Regions from separate parts of the Bacillus xiamenensis genome, predicted to be linked through region 2. Evidence: riboswitches for the same ligand, from Rfam matches in the RefSeq annotation. Region 2 holds a riboswitch; each other region holds the start of a gene.
What was found. A riboswitch is a leader RNA that binds a small molecule or an ion and turns the genes downstream of it on or off. The one in region 2 is predicted to bind S-adenosylmethionine.
Positions count from the first base shown of each region.

Region 1: another riboswitch for S-adenosylmethionine. It lies ahead of BK049_RS18640 (YezD family protein); the one in region 2 lies ahead of BK049_RS02765 (bifunctional homocysteine S-methyltransferase/methylenetetrahydrofolate reductase).
Region 3: another riboswitch for S-adenosylmethionine. It lies ahead of BK049_RS12340 (methionine ABC transporter ATP-binding protein); the one in region 2 lies ahead of BK049_RS02765 (bifunctional homocysteine S-methyltransferase/methylenetetrahydrofolate reductase).

Region 1 is NZ_CP017786.1:164,411-169,259, reverse strand. It holds gene BK049_RS00810 (dihydroorotate dehydrogenase) at 1-351, shown strand, start outside; gene pyrF (orotidine-5'-phosphate decarboxylase) at 323-1,027, shown strand; gene pyrE (orotate phosphoribosyltransferase) at 1,035-1,673, shown strand; SAM riboswitch class I at 1,811-1,913, shown strand; gene BK049_RS18640 (YezD family protein) at 1,988-2,134, shown strand; gene BK049_RS00795 (phosphoadenylyl-sulfate reductase) at 2,180-2,881, shown strand; gene BK049_RS00790 (sulfate permease) at 2,895-3,959, shown strand; gene sat (sulfate adenylyltransferase) at 4,017-4,849, shown strand, end outside.
Region 2 is NZ_CP017786.1:545,200-550,048, reverse strand. It holds gene metH (methionine synthase) at 1-158, opposite strand, end outside; gene BK049_RS02765 (bifunctional homocysteine S-methyltransferase/methylenetetrahydrofolate reductase) at 142-1,983, opposite strand; SAM riboswitch class I at 2,062-2,181, opposite strand; gene BK049_RS02760 (YajQ family cyclic di-GMP-binding protein) at 2,263-2,754, opposite strand; gene BK049_RS02755 (CvfB family protein) at 2,983-3,831, shown strand; gene BK049_RS02750 (BMP family lipoprotein) at 3,989-4,849, shown strand, end outside.
Region 3 is NZ_CP017786.1:2,442,817-2,447,665, forward strand. It holds gene BK049_RS12310 (arsenate reductase family protein) at 1-328, shown strand, start outside; gene gcvH (glycine cleavage system protein GcvH) at 395-778, shown strand; gene BK049_RS12320 (YusG family protein) at 823-1,059, shown strand; gene BK049_RS12325 (toprim domain-containing protein) at 1,190-1,534, shown strand; gene BK049_RS12330 (thioredoxin family protein) at 1,546-1,848, shown strand; gene BK049_RS12335 (SCP2 sterol-binding domain-containing protein) at 1,969-2,310, shown strand; SAM riboswitch class I at 2,413-2,521, shown strand; gene BK049_RS12340 (methionine ABC transporter ATP-binding protein) at 2,677-3,702, shown strand; gene BK049_RS12345 (methionine ABC transporter permease) at 3,695-4,363, shown strand; gene metQ (methionine ABC transporter substrate-binding lipoprotein MetQ) at 4,378-4,849, shown strand, end outside.

The DNA of each region.
Region 1 (4,849 bases), 380 kb from region 2:
ATGCGTCTAGATTTAAAAACAGGCAAACCCATTCTTGCCAATCAAACAGGTGGATTGTCAGGCCCTGCAATAAAGCCTGTCGCCGTTCGAATGGTGCATGAGGTCAGTCAGGCAGTCTCTATTCCCATTATTGGGATGGGCGGGGTGCAAAGCGCTGAAGATGTACTTGAGTTTCTATTAGCAGGAGCAAGTGCAGTCGCTGTTGGGACAGCCAATTTTGTGAACCCATTTATTTGCCCGGAAATCATTGAGGAGCTGCCGAATGTGCTGACGGCATATGGGTATTCATCTGTAGAGGAATGTATCGGAAGGAGCTGGAAACATGAAGCACTTGCCCATCATCGCACTTGATTTTCCATCAGGGCAGGAGGCGCACGCCTTTTTAGATCTGTTTGAAGGGACACCTTTATTCGTCAAGGTCGGTATGGAGCTATTTTACCAAGAAGGTCCTGCCATCCTTGACGCACTGAAAGAAAAAAATTGCCGTATTTTCCTTGATCTGAAGCTTCATGACATTCCAACAACCGTACAAAAAGCAATGAACCGGCTTGCTGCACTTGGTGTAGATTTGGTCAATGTGCATGCAGCTGGCGGGAAAAGAATGATGCAGGCTGCGATAGAGGGGCTTGAAAGCGGAACCCCTGCCGGGCAAAATCGTCCAAGCATTATTGCTGTGACTCAGCTTACAAGTACGTCAGAAGAAATGATGAAAAAAGAATTACTGATTGATCGTCCATTACAAGAAGCTGTGCTTCATTACGGACAATTGGCATATGAAAGTGGACTTGACGGTGTTGTATGTTCTGTTCATGAATCAAAAGTAATTCATGAGCAAATCTCACCTTCCTTTCTCACTGTGACACCAGGAATTCGTTTACCAAATGATCAAACCGATGACCAAAAGCGTGTGGCGACACCTGCCTTTGCAAAAGAGCAAGGTGTTTCACAAATCGTTGTTGGGAGATCCATCACGAAAGCCGTAAACCCAGTGGACGCCTATCAACAAATTTTGAAAGAGTGGGAGTGACTGCCGTATGAAAATGAAAATCGCTAAACATCTATTACAAATCAAAGCTGTCTCTTTAAAACCAGACGAACCATTTACATGGGCGAGCGGCATCAAATCGCCAATTTACTGCGACAACCGTCTGACCTTGTCGTATCCAGAAGTCAGAAATGACATTGCGGAAGGTTTAAAAGATTTGATTCTCTCTCATTTCGAGGGTGCTGAAGTCATCGCAGGTACTGCAACAGCAGGTATTCCGCATGCGGCATTAGCGGCAGACCGTTTGAATGTGCCGATGTGTTATGTGAGAAGTAAGCCAAAAGCGCACGGAAAAGGAAATCAAATTGAAGGAGCCGTATCGCCTGGTCAAAAGGTGGTCGTTGTAGAAGACCTCATCTCAACCGGGGGCAGCGTTCTTGACGTGGTTGCCGCTCTAGAAGAAGAAGGCTGTGACGTACTTGGGGTTGTGGCTATCTTCACATACGGCCTGCCAAAAGCAGCAGCAGCTTTTCAAGAGAAAAACATTCCATATGTCACACTCACAGACTATGACACACTGACTGAAGCGGCACTTGAGCTAAAAGCGATTGATCCTTCTTCTATGAATAAACTAAAACGATGGAGAGAAGATCCTTCGTCTGAATCTTGGATGGAAGAAACGGTCTAAAAGCTGTGCAGCAAAGCACAGCTTTTCTTTTGGTTAAAAATAGTAAAATAGACTCAAATTTAAATAAAAACTAATCCTATCAATAAAGTCGGGTTGACTTTTGTTTGAATTGTGTTAATATTTAATACAAATTAAAATTCTTATCCAGAGAGGTGGAGGGACTGGCCCGATGAAGCCCAGCAACCTGCGATTCGCAAGGTGCTACTTCCTGCAAAATGATTCTATTTTGAAAGATAAGGAAATCGCGAACTTCCTCATCTTTCTTTCGGACTGAAAGAAAGTTTTTTTATTTTAACGGTGAGGAGGAAGAGGAGATGGAATTGAAACAAAATCAGGATGAGGACTTAGTGAAGCACATGAAAGAACTGATTGGGGATATGAAATTTGGTTCGATTACGTTGATTGTTCAGGACGGTCAAGTGATTCAAGTGGAAAAAAATGAAAAAATCAGATTGAAGTAATGCGGAGAACAGTAATAGGAGCAGTACTCCGAAAGGGGAGAAATAATGTTAACTTATGAAAATTGGCAAGAGCCGTCCATTACATTTCAAGAGGACGATTTGTATAAAGGAGCCCTATCTGTGCTGAAATGGGCGTACGGCCACTATGGTGATCAGCTCGTTTATGCATGTAGTTTTGGCATTGAGGGTATTGTCCTAATTGATCTGATTGCAAAAGTAAAAAAGGATGCGAGAATTGTCTTTTTAGATACAGGTCTGCATTTCAAAGAAACATACGACACCATTGATGCAGTCAAGGAAAGATATCCTGGTTTAGACATCGTGCTGAAAACCCCTGAGCTGACAGTGGAACAGCAAAACGAGCAGCATGGTGATAAATTATGGGAAACGAATCCTCAAAGCTGCTGCCATATGCGGAAGGTCATTCCTTTGCAAGAGGCACTATCTGGCTATCCGGCATGGCTTTCTGGCTTAAGAAGAGAGCAATCACCAAAACGAGCAGGGACGAACTTCTTAAATAAAGATGAGAAATTTAAATCAGTAAAAGTATGTCCGCTCATCCACTGGACGTGGAAGGACATTTGGAGATATACGTCTAGAGAAGAACTTACTTATAATCCGCTGCACGACCAGGGATATCCGAGCATCGGATGTGCTCCGTGTACACAGCCAGCATTTACAGCAGATGACCTGCGTTCTGGTAGATGGTCAGGGACAGCAAAGACCGAGTGCGGATTACATGAGTAAGGGAGCATAATGTATGGAAATCGCCGCAATTTTATTTAGTTTATTCTTTGCTTTAAACATTGGCGCAAGCGGAGCAGCCGCTTCGATGGGTATCGCATATGGATCAGGTGCCATTAAAAAGCCAATTTATGCACTCAGCGTTTGTGCAGTAGGGATATTAGCAGGCTCAGTGATTGGCGGCGGAGAGGTCGTCAAAACGATCAGCTCTGGGATTATGCCGGAATCTGTCATCACACTTGAAATTGTGTGTATCATTATTGGCTCTGCCGCATTATCACTTTTCATCGCGAATCTCATGGCCATTCCATTATCAACAAGTGAAGTCACAGTAGGTGCTGTGGTCGGTGTGGCCGTCGCGTATAAAGTGCTGTATGTGAAATCTATTTTAGTGATTGTCGCCTTTTGGATTATCATCCCGCTTGTCGCCTTTGTTTTTACCTTTGTCGTTGTCAAAATCATCAGATTGTTCCCTAAACGGACATTATCAAAAAAGGGAACATTGATTTTATCTGTGCTTCTCATTATCAGCGGATTTCTAGAGGCGTTTTCAGCAGGGATGAACAATGTCGCTAATGCCGTCGGTCCCCTTGTCGCCTCAGGTGTTTTGACAGTTGGGCAAGGAACCCTTTACGGAGGAATCTTTGTTGCATTTGGTGCGCTTTTGCTAGGCAGAAGGGTCCTTGAAACAAACGGCAAGAAAATTACCCGCTATCAAACGGGAGAAGGAATTCTATTATCGAGTACCGGCGCAGGACTTGTGATCGTCAGCTCTATTTTTGGGCTACCCGTTCCACTTACCCAAATCACCTCCTCGTCTATTATCGGGCTTGGTATGGCAAAGGGCGGACCGAACATTTTTCATAAACATGTCGTGAAAAAAATGCTGAAAGTCTGGGTTGTGTCACCTTTCTTATCACTCAGTCTCTCGTATTTGCTCGTGAGCCTTTTCTTAAAAGGAGACTATTACTCTATCTTTATCATGATGAGTGTACTGCTTGCCTCACTTGGTGCACTGAGTCTAATGAAAGCAGTCAAAAATGAGAGCAGCTCGATTCATGAACAGGGCGGCGGGATTTAAACACAAATCCGACTATTATGATCTACTAAATATGAACATTGAGAGGAAGATGAACAAATGAGTTTAACACCACATGGTGGCGTATTAATTAATCGAGTAAATGAAGAATTTGATCTAAGCACAGCTGCGAAGGAAATTGAACTGGATGCTATCTCTTTTGCAGACCTTGAACTCATTGCAATTGGCGGGTATAGTCCAATTGAAGGGTTTTTAACAAGAACTGATTATGAAGCGGTTGTCAGCAGTATGCGGCTAGCAAGTGGTGTCGTTTGGTCTCTTCCGATTACGCTGCCAGTCACTAAGGAAAAGGCAGCGGAGATTCGTCAAGGTGATATTGTACGTCTATCGTACAATGGAACGGTATACGGGGTCATTGAAGTGGAAGACAAATACACACCGGATAAGGAAAAAGAAGCAGTGAATGTGTATAAAACAGATGACCTTCATCACCCGGGTGTGAAAAAATTATTTGAACGCGGTGACACGTATATTGGTGGTAAAATTACACTGACGAAACGCAGTGAAAAACCATTCCCGCAATTTACGTATGAGCCAGAAGAAACAAGAAGACATTTTAAAGAAAACGGCTGGAAAACCATTGTTGGCTTCCAAACGAGAAACCCGGTCCATCGCGCCCATGAATATATTCAAAAGACAGCACTGGAAACAGTGGATGGTTTATTTTTAAATCCGCTTGTTGGTGAAACAAAATCGGATGATATCCCAGCAGATGTAAGAATGAAAAGCTATCAAGTGTTACTCAACGGTTATTATCCAAAAGACCGCGTCTTTTTAGGTGTTTTCCCTGCTGCAATGCGTTATGCTGGACCAAAGGAAGCGATTTTTCATGCGCTTGTGCGTAAAAATTATGGCTGCACACATTTTATTGT
Region 2 (4,849 bases):
ATCAGATGAGGGGCTGTGACATTCAAATATTCGTTACAGCCCTCATACTCTTCTCCGCCAAAGTCATCTGCTGTGAGATCGGCGTTTTGAATCATTGTGCCCATTGCACCATCAAGGACGAGGATGCGTTTCTGGAGCTGTTCAGTGATAGTTGACATGTGCGTTTGTCTCCTTTTCTTTCTGATGAATGTAAGTTGTGAGTTCTGCTGTTAAATCTGATCGAAGGAAAGGGGTAATTAAATAGATGCCATTAAACAATTCACAGGCTGTATCTAATAAAGACCGAGCAATCGCTAAGCCTTCAGTTCGCTGCTTTTCTTTATCTTCGCCTGCCTTCGCCATAATCTCACGAATCGAGTCAGACAATTTGATGCCCGGAATCTCATGATGAATAAACTCTGCATTTCGGCTGCTTGTCAGCGGCATAATGCCGATATAAATCGGTTTATCCAAATGACGGCTTTCCTCATGAATTTTCACAAGCTGTTCTTCAGAATAAACAGGCTGTGAAATGAAATAATCAGCACCGTATTCTATTTTTTTCTCAAGACGTTTGACCGCCTTATCAATATGACGGACATTCGGGTTAAATGCGCCAGCCACTGAAAAATTGGTCTTTTTGCCGAGCGGCTTTCCAGAAAAAGAAAGTCCTTCGTTAAATTGTTTGATCAGACGAATCAAATCAAAGGAGGTTAAATCATAAACAGATGTTGCCCCCGGGAAGTCACCGATTTTAGATGGATCGCCTGTAATGGCTAATATATCGGTTAGACCGAGTGTATCAAGTCCCATCAAATGGGATTGAAGTCCAATCAAATTACGATCACGGCACGTGATATGGACAAGTGAACGCATATCAAGCTGCTGTTTCAATAAAGCGCCACAAGCGACATTGCTAATACGGGGCGTAGCAAGAGAATTATCAGCCAGCGTGAGGGCATCAATGCCCACACTTTTTAATTCGTTCGCTGCAACAAGGAATTTTTCAAAGTTGAGCTTTTTCGGCGGGTCCAGCTCGACGATAATTGATCGTTTTTTCACAGCCAGCTCATCAAGTCCAGGCTCTGTGCGCTGGTCTTGGATCGAAATCATTTCTTCTTTTAACACTTTCACTTCTTTTTCGGTGATCGGTGCTAAATCTTTGACCGCTTCAGCCATGGCGCTAATATGCTGAGGCATTGTTCCGCAACAGCCGCCGATGATTCGTGCACCCTGATTTCTAAACTCAAGTGCACTTTTTCTGAAATAATCATTATCTGTATCATAGACGAGTCTGCCTTCCTCAAAGGAGGGAAGACTGCTATTAGGATAGACAGATAAATACGAATTTTCCAAAATTGGAACGCCTTCGAGTGCCTGAATCATATGATAAGGGCCCAGCCTGCAATTAATACCGACGACATCAGCGCCTAGTGCGGATAATTCGGATAAACCGTCTTTTAGCGGTGTGCCGTCCTGCAGAACACCTTGCTCATGCATGGAGACATTCATAACAATTGGGAGAGCCGTTTCTTTGCGTGCAATTTGGAGAACAGCTTTTGCTTCTTCAATGTCGTAATACGTTTCTAGCAATAATCCGTCAGGCTGTTCATTTAAGAGGATGTACAGCTGCTCTCTAAAGCTCCGTTTAATCTCGTCTAAAGAGTAGGCGTTTTTGTTAAATGTTCGGATACCGCCAATCGTTCCGAGGACATAAGCTGAGCCGGCGGCTGCTTTTGCAATTTGTACCGCTTTTGTATTGATGCGTTTTGTTTCTTCTTCTAGGCCGTAGCGGGATAGTTTAATATAATTCGCGCCGTATGTGTTCGTTTGAATGATGTCCGCCCCAGCCTGCACATACGCCTCATGTACTCTTTTCACTTCATCTTCTTTCGATAAATTTAATTCTTCAAAGCAGCGGTCGATGCCGTAAGAGTATAAAAGTGTTCCCATTGCACCGTCAGCAATTAATACGCGGTTTTGTAAGTCTTGTAATAGGCCCATTGGTTTCCTCCTTATTTTTATGTAACAAAAAAAGCCTTCTGATAAGAAGAAGACTTTTTGGTTTTATTGAAATTCTTCTTCTCATCTACCAAGCAGTTGCTTGCTGGATTTAGCACCTTGGTCATAGAAACATACATTTCTACTACACCGGTTGCTGAGGCTTCACAGGGCCAGTCCCTCTGCCTCTCTTGATAAGAAAGCGATATGAACATGTCAATGAGTTGAGCTTCCATCAACTGTATCGAAAAAATAGGAAATAATCAATGGGAAATTTAAAATTTATCGAAAATTTATAAATTGGACATCAATCGGCAAATCAGCTTTGCGTATGAGAGACATGACCTCTTGTAAATCATCTTTATTTTTCCCTGTTACACGCACTTGGTCATCCTGAAATTGAGATTTCACTTTGATGCCGGACTGCTTAATCAATGCATTGATTTTTTTTGCATTGTCTTTATCAATCCCGCTAATCAGCTTTGCCCGCTGGCGTACGGTTCCCCCTAGGGCGTGTTCGGTTTTTCCGTAGTCGATGTTTTTAGTCGGGACATTGCTTTTAATCAGCTTGGTCACTAGTACATCTTTTAGCTGCTCAAGCTTGAAATCATCATCAGAGATGAGAACGAGCTCTTCTTTTTCTAACGAAATATCACTTTTACTTCCTTTAAAATCATACCGGTTTTTAATTTCTTTCAGCGCTGCTTGAATGGCGTTTTGCACCTCTGGCAGCTCCACCTTTGATACAATATCAAATGAACTTTCTTTTGCCATCACACATGACCTCCAAGTATGGGATATTGCGTCTATCTTATCATGCCAATAGGGGAAGAAGAAACTTTATCGAATAGCGTTCAGCTGTATTGCGGTATAAATTAAGTGCAGTTTGTCCACTTTAGCTAACAGAACTAGAGATGTTCATGTTGACAGAAGTATAGTAGAATAAAGTGAATCAAAAGATGAACGAACGCTCTTTTAAGGGCAGATAGGAAGGAAGAGAACATGAGACCAGGTGAGCAATTGACCTTGCAAATAGAGAACGAGATGGAATACGGCTACTTTTTAACAGATGGCGAGGATTCTGTCCTCCTGCACCGCAGTGAAATGACAGAGGATATCGAAGATCGTGATGAAGTAGAGGTCTACTTATATGTAGATCATGAGGAAAGACTGGCAGCTACGATGAAAATTCCTACAATTAATGCCCATACATATGGCTGGGTAGAAGTTGTAGACGTGGTGGAAGATATGGGGGCATTTGTCGATGTAGGACTGTCAAAGGATGCACTTGTTGCAACTGAACACCTTCCGCCTTTTGAGGAAGCGTGGCCGAAAAAAGGAGACAAACTATATTGTATGCTGAAAGTGACAAGCTACGGTAGAATGTTCGCAAAGCCAGCCACTGAAGACGTGATCAGCGAATTGTTTACTGAGGCGCCAGATACCTTAATGAACAAAGAGATCACTGGAACGATTTATCGCTTAATTGCAACAGGTTCCTTCATGCTGACAGATACAGGGATAAGAGGGTTTATCCACCGCACTGAGCGGAAAGAAGAGCCAAGATTAGGATCGACCGTTACGGGGCGCGTGATTGCAGTGAAAGAGGACGGGACTGTCAATGTGTCACTGCTTCCTAGAAAGCAGGATGCATTATCTGCTGATGCAGAAGAAATTTTGACCTATATGAGAACAAGAAATGGTGCAATGCCTTATTGGGATAAAAGTGACCCAGAAGATATTCGTGAAAGATTCCAAATGAGTAAGGCAGCCTTTAAACGAGCATTAGGACATCTGATGAAAAATGACCAAGTTTACCAAAAAGAAGGCTGGACATATGAGAAAAAGTGAGCAATTGCTCGCTTTTTTTATTTTTGTCATAAATAATGGGTTTTTTCAGTGAAAAAAGTCATAAAAAAAGTTGAAAAACCTTCACTTGATCATTGAAACAAAGCCTATCAAATCCGATAAGAAAGGGGTAAGGATGATAAAAGGAGTGTGTGTTTGGATGAAAGTGAAGATTTCATTACTTCTGATGGCAGCCATGATCATGGTACTTGCCTCATGTAGCAATCAACAGGGAGGACCACCACAATCAAATGCGAAGCAGATTGGCGTCATGCTGACAGACGATGGTCTTGGTGATCAATCATTTAACGATTCATCATTTAAAGGGTTAGAAAAAGCACGTGACGAGCTTGGCATTGAATTTGATTATAGAGAAATTGCAGAAACCAAAACATATGAAAAAGGGCTAACAGAGCTTGTGAAAGATGGAAATGACCTGATCATTGGTGTAGGGTTCAGTATGCAAGAAGACCTAGAAAAGGTAGCAAAAAAATATCCGAAAAAGCAATTTTTGCTCATTGATGCTGTGTCTGATCTGAAAAATGTCACATCAGTGACCTTTAAAGAAGAGCAGGGCAGCTATTTAGCGGGAGCACTTGCTGCTATGACGACAAAAAGTGATGTCATTGGGTTCGTTGGCGGCGTCGATGCAGATGTGATCCACCGGTTTGAAAAAGGATATCAAAAAGGCGCAAAATCTGTGAATCCAAACATCAAGATCTTAACCACCTATGCCGGCACATTTAGTGATGCAGACAAAGGCAGTAAAATAGCAAAAGAAATGATCAATAAGAAAGCAGACGTTTTATATGCAGCAGCCGGCTTTACGGGTGTTGGTGTATTAAAAGAAGCGCAAACGCAAGGCAAATATGCAATTGGCGTAGACAGCGATCAATACTATACGGCTGAAAAAGCCGTTATTTCATCTATGGTCAAAAAAGTCGATGAAGTGGTTTATCAATTCAGCGAACAGCTCGTCAAAAGTAGCAAAATCAAAAGCGGTCATATCGTGTATGATTTA
Region 3 (4,849 bases), 1.7 Mb from region 2:
TTGCGGTACATGCAGAAAAGCAAAGAAATGGCTGGAAGAACACAATAAAGACATCAACAGCATACATATCGTCGAAGAGACGCCTGATAAAGAAACATTAAAAGCCCTTTACGAAAAAAGCGGTTTAGAGCTGAAGAAATTCTTTAATACAAGCGGACAGAAATATCGAGAGCTGCAGCTGAAAGATAAACTTCCTGCAATGTCAGAGGATGAGCAGCTAGAATTACTTGCATCCAACGGAATGCTGATCAAGCGTCCAATTACAACAGATGGCAAACGAGTGACAGTTGGATTTAATGAAGATACATTTAAAAGCGTCTGGAAATGATGTAACTTTCATTCAGATTGTGGTATCTTCAATATAGACGGAAAGAAAAGACTGGAGGGGTATTGAATGAGCACACCAAAGGATTTACGTTATTCAGAAGAACATGAATGGGTGAAAGTAGAAGGAGATAAGGTGCGTATCGGTATTACGCATTTTGCTCAATCAGAGCTAGGCGATATCGTGTTCGTTGAGCTTCCTGAAGTAGGAGACAAAATCACAGCGGACGAGCCTTTCGGAAGCGTAGAATCAGTCAAAACAGTTTCTGAACTATATGCACCGATCAACGGCACAATCGTTGAAGTGAACGATGAGCTTGATGACAGCCCAGAGTTCGTAAATGACTCTCCATACGAAAAAGCTTGGATGATCGTTGTAGAACCAGCGGATGCATCTGAAATCGAGAACTTAATGACAGCTGAGCAATATGAAGAAATGATCAAAGAAGACTAATTCATGCGAAATTGGACACTCTACCTTTATGGGGGGTGTCCAATTTGTCTTTTCAAAAAGAACAGGTGGATATTACAGAACATGTCACTGGACGATTTAAAGAAAGCGGCATGGTGCTTTTTCATCAAAATGAAGAGATTGGCACGATGATTAGTGAAAATCAATATGAATTAAAATCGGGTTACTCCTATGATCAAAATCGTTTTTATCGTTTGTCAGATACATTGACACATGGAACTGAAAAATATGTAGACTGTGACGATGAAAATGGCTGGTGCTAATCACAAAAAGGCTGCAGTGAGTGAGTGCTGCAGTCTTTTTGTTGCCCAAGTACCCAATCTTTACAACCTGAATGAAAGATTGTAATCTAAGGAAGAAGTGAATCAACGTCAAAAGGGCCGGGTGATCGTGATGAATGTCGAGATAGAAAAGGTCATCATTGTAGAAGGTAAATCAGATAAACAGAAGCTAAAAGAAGTCATAAGTGAACCTGTTACCATCATTTGCACCAATGGCACGATCAGTACATCGAAGCTGGATCAGCTTGTGGACGATTTATTCGGGAAAGACGTTTACATATTAGCAGACAGTGACGATGCTGGCGACAAACTGCGGAAGCAATTTCGAAAAGAATTTCCTGAAGCCCTTCATCTGTTTGTCGACAGAACGTACCGCGAAGTGGCCGCTTCACCGTCAGCCCACATTGCATCTATTCTATTAGCTGCAAACATTGATGTTCATTCGAAATATTTATGAGGGTGACGTATATGAAAGAGATTGAAGAGCATGAATTCAAGGAGATAGAGGACGATTTATTTCTTTTATACTTATATACACCGTTTTGCGGAACATGCCAGCTGGCAAAGAAGATGCTGGCAGTGGTCGAGGCCATGCAGCCGGATGTTCCCTTTTACGAGAACAATTTAAACTATTCACCAGGTTTTGCGAAAGCATTTGAGATCGAGAGTGTTCCGTGCTTTCTCCTGTTTAAAAAGGGTGAGATCGTACAAAAAGGCTATGCCTTTCACTCAGTTCCATATCTTCACGAAGTGATTGAAACCGCTAAATAAAGCGTTTTTTTGTCATATTTCAAGCAATTCATTTGAAAATTTGTCGAGTTATTTATAAAGGACAAGCTGAGGTTTGTAGAGAAATGTTATGTATAACCAAATGACAGGGAGGTTATACATGTGGAAAATGTGAAAGCCCATGGAAACGTAGGGCAGCGATTGCTTTTAAAGCCGCTGCTTTCATCATCATCCTTGAAGATTACATTTGAGGCGGAAACTGATTCTTGTACTTTGATTGTGGATGAGCGTGGTGAAGTGAAGAAACTGCCTGCAATTGAGTTATCAGATCTCATCTTTTATGGTGAGAGGAAAGAAATTCTTCAATTATTAGATGGAGACATGTCCTTGCAGCAGCTTATCAGCAGGGGACAAGTGAAGGTGAAAGGCTCGTTTCGTGCGCTTCTGAGATTAGAAGCAGTCCTTTGGCTGACGAACGGTTTTTTTCGAAAAATGATAACTTAGTCGTTTACTTGGAAATTAGTGATTTACAGCGTTGACATATCTCAAATAGCATGATATTCTACGTTAGTAAAAACATGAACATCACATAAAACAACATATTTTCTCTTATTAAGAGAGGTGGAGGGACGTGCCCTATGAAACCCGGCAACCGTCAGCATAGCTGAAATTGGTGCCAATTCACTCAAAGCCGCAACGCTTTGAAAGATGAGAGAAAGGCGTATTTGAAATAAAAGGCCTTTCTGCTTGCGTTGCAGTTAGGTCTTTTTTACTGACCTGGCGTCTGGCTAGAGTCACGACAGCACGAAGAATAAATGAACGTATGTGATGGCAACCTATAGATTCAGCAAGAAAGCAGGTGAACAGACTGTGATCCATTTACAGAATGTATCAAAAACGTATCATTCAAAAAGCGGAAATGTTGATGCTGTAAAAGACGTCAACTTGGATATCGATAAAGGTGAAATATTCGGAATTATCGGGTATAGCGGCGCAGGGAAAAGCTCCCTTATTCGCCTATTAAACGGTCTGGAGCAGCCAACAGAAGGAATCGTTGAAGTGGCAGGCAACCGGATTAATGAAGTATCGAATGCGAAACTTCGGAAAGCAAGACAAGAAATCAGCATGATTTTCCAGCACTTTAACTTGCTCTGGTCAAGAACAGTGAGACAAAATATTATGTTCCCACTCGAGATCGCAGGTGTACCTGCATCAAAACGGAGAGCTCGTGCAGACGAACTCATTAAATTGGTCGGTTTAGAAGGAAAAGAACATGCATATCCGTCTCAGCTAAGCGGCGGGCAAAAGCAGCGTGTAGGGATTGCGAGAGCATTAGCGAACGATCCAAAAGTTTTACTATGTGATGAAGCCACTTCTGCGCTTGATCCGCAAACAACGGATTCCATCCTTGAGCTTTTAGCCGATATTAATAAACGACTGGGACTCACCATTGTGCTAATCACACACGAAATGCACGTCATTCGCAAAATTTGTCACCGTGTGGCGGTGATGGAGAATGGCCGTATTGTCGAAGAAGGCGAAGTATTACGTGTCTTCAGACAGCCGAAAGAAGAAATGACGAAGCGATTTGTGAAACAGCTTGCTGAACCAGAAGAAGCGAAAGAAACGATTGAGCACGTCCTAGAGCGAGTAAAAGAAGGTCAGGTCGTCCGGTTGTCCTTTATCGGAGATTCTGCCGAACAGCCGCTGATCACGGAAATCATTCGATCCTTCAAGGTCGATGTGAACATCCTGCAAGGAAAGATTTCTCAAACGCAGGAAGGCGCGTTTGGAACACTCTTTATCCATATTCATGGAGACGAGAACGAAGTTGAAAAAGCCATCGCCTATATCCAAAGCAAACAGGTTGAAATCGAGGTGATGACACATGTTTGAGAAATGGTTTCCGAACGTTGACCTAAATGTCATCTGGAGTGCAACAGGTGAAACGGTATATATGACATTCATTGCACTAGCGTTTGCTTTTGTGATCGGGATCATCCTTGGACTATTGCTTTTTCTCACAAGTAAAGGCGGTCTTTGGGAAAATAAACCGATCAATGCTGTCATCGGCGCAGTCGTCAACATTTTCAGATCGATTCCTTTTATCATTTTAATCATTCTATTATTAGGGTTTACCAAACTTATTATGGGCACGATTTTAGGCCCAAATGCAGCGTTACCAGCCCTTGTCATTGGATCAGCTCCTTTCTACGCACGTCTTGTTGAAATTGCACTGCGTGAAGTAGACAAAGGAGTCATTGAAGCAGCACGATCTATGGGAGCGAAAACGTCTACCATTATTTTCAAAGTGTTGCTGCCAGAATCACTGCCAGCCCTTATTTCAGGCATTACCGTAACAGCGATTGCTCTGATTGGCTCTACTGCGATTGCAGGTGCAATTGGAGCAGGCGGACTTGGTGACCTTGCCTATGTAGAAGGATACCAATCTGGTAATACAGATGTCACACTTGTAGCCACTGTGTTTATTCTGATCATCGTCTTTATTATTCAAATAATCGGTGATTTGATTACAAATAAAATTGATAAACGTTAAGGGAGGATTTATTCATGAAGAAATTGATTTTAAGTGCACTATTTCTAGCATTTGCAGGTATTCTAGCTGCATGCGGTTCATCTAATAACGCAAGCGAAAGCAAAACCATTACGGTTGCGGCTTCAAAAACACCACATGCCGAGATTCTTGAAGAAGCAAAACCACTTCTAAAAGAAAAAGGCTATGATCTAAAAGTAAAAGTGCTTAGCGATTATAAAATGTACAACAAAGCGTTAGCTGAAAAAGAAGTGGATGCGAACTTTTTCCAGCATATTCCTTACTTAAACGAAGAAAATAAATCAAACAAAGATTACAACCTAGTAAGTGCTGGTGCAGTTCACCTTGAGCCTTTCGGTATTTACTCTAAGAAATACAAATCAGTAAAAGATATTCCAAACGGCGGCACGATCATCATGACAAACAACGTAGCTGAGCAAGGACGTATGCTTGCCCTATTGCAAAATGCTGGTGTGATCAAGCTTGATC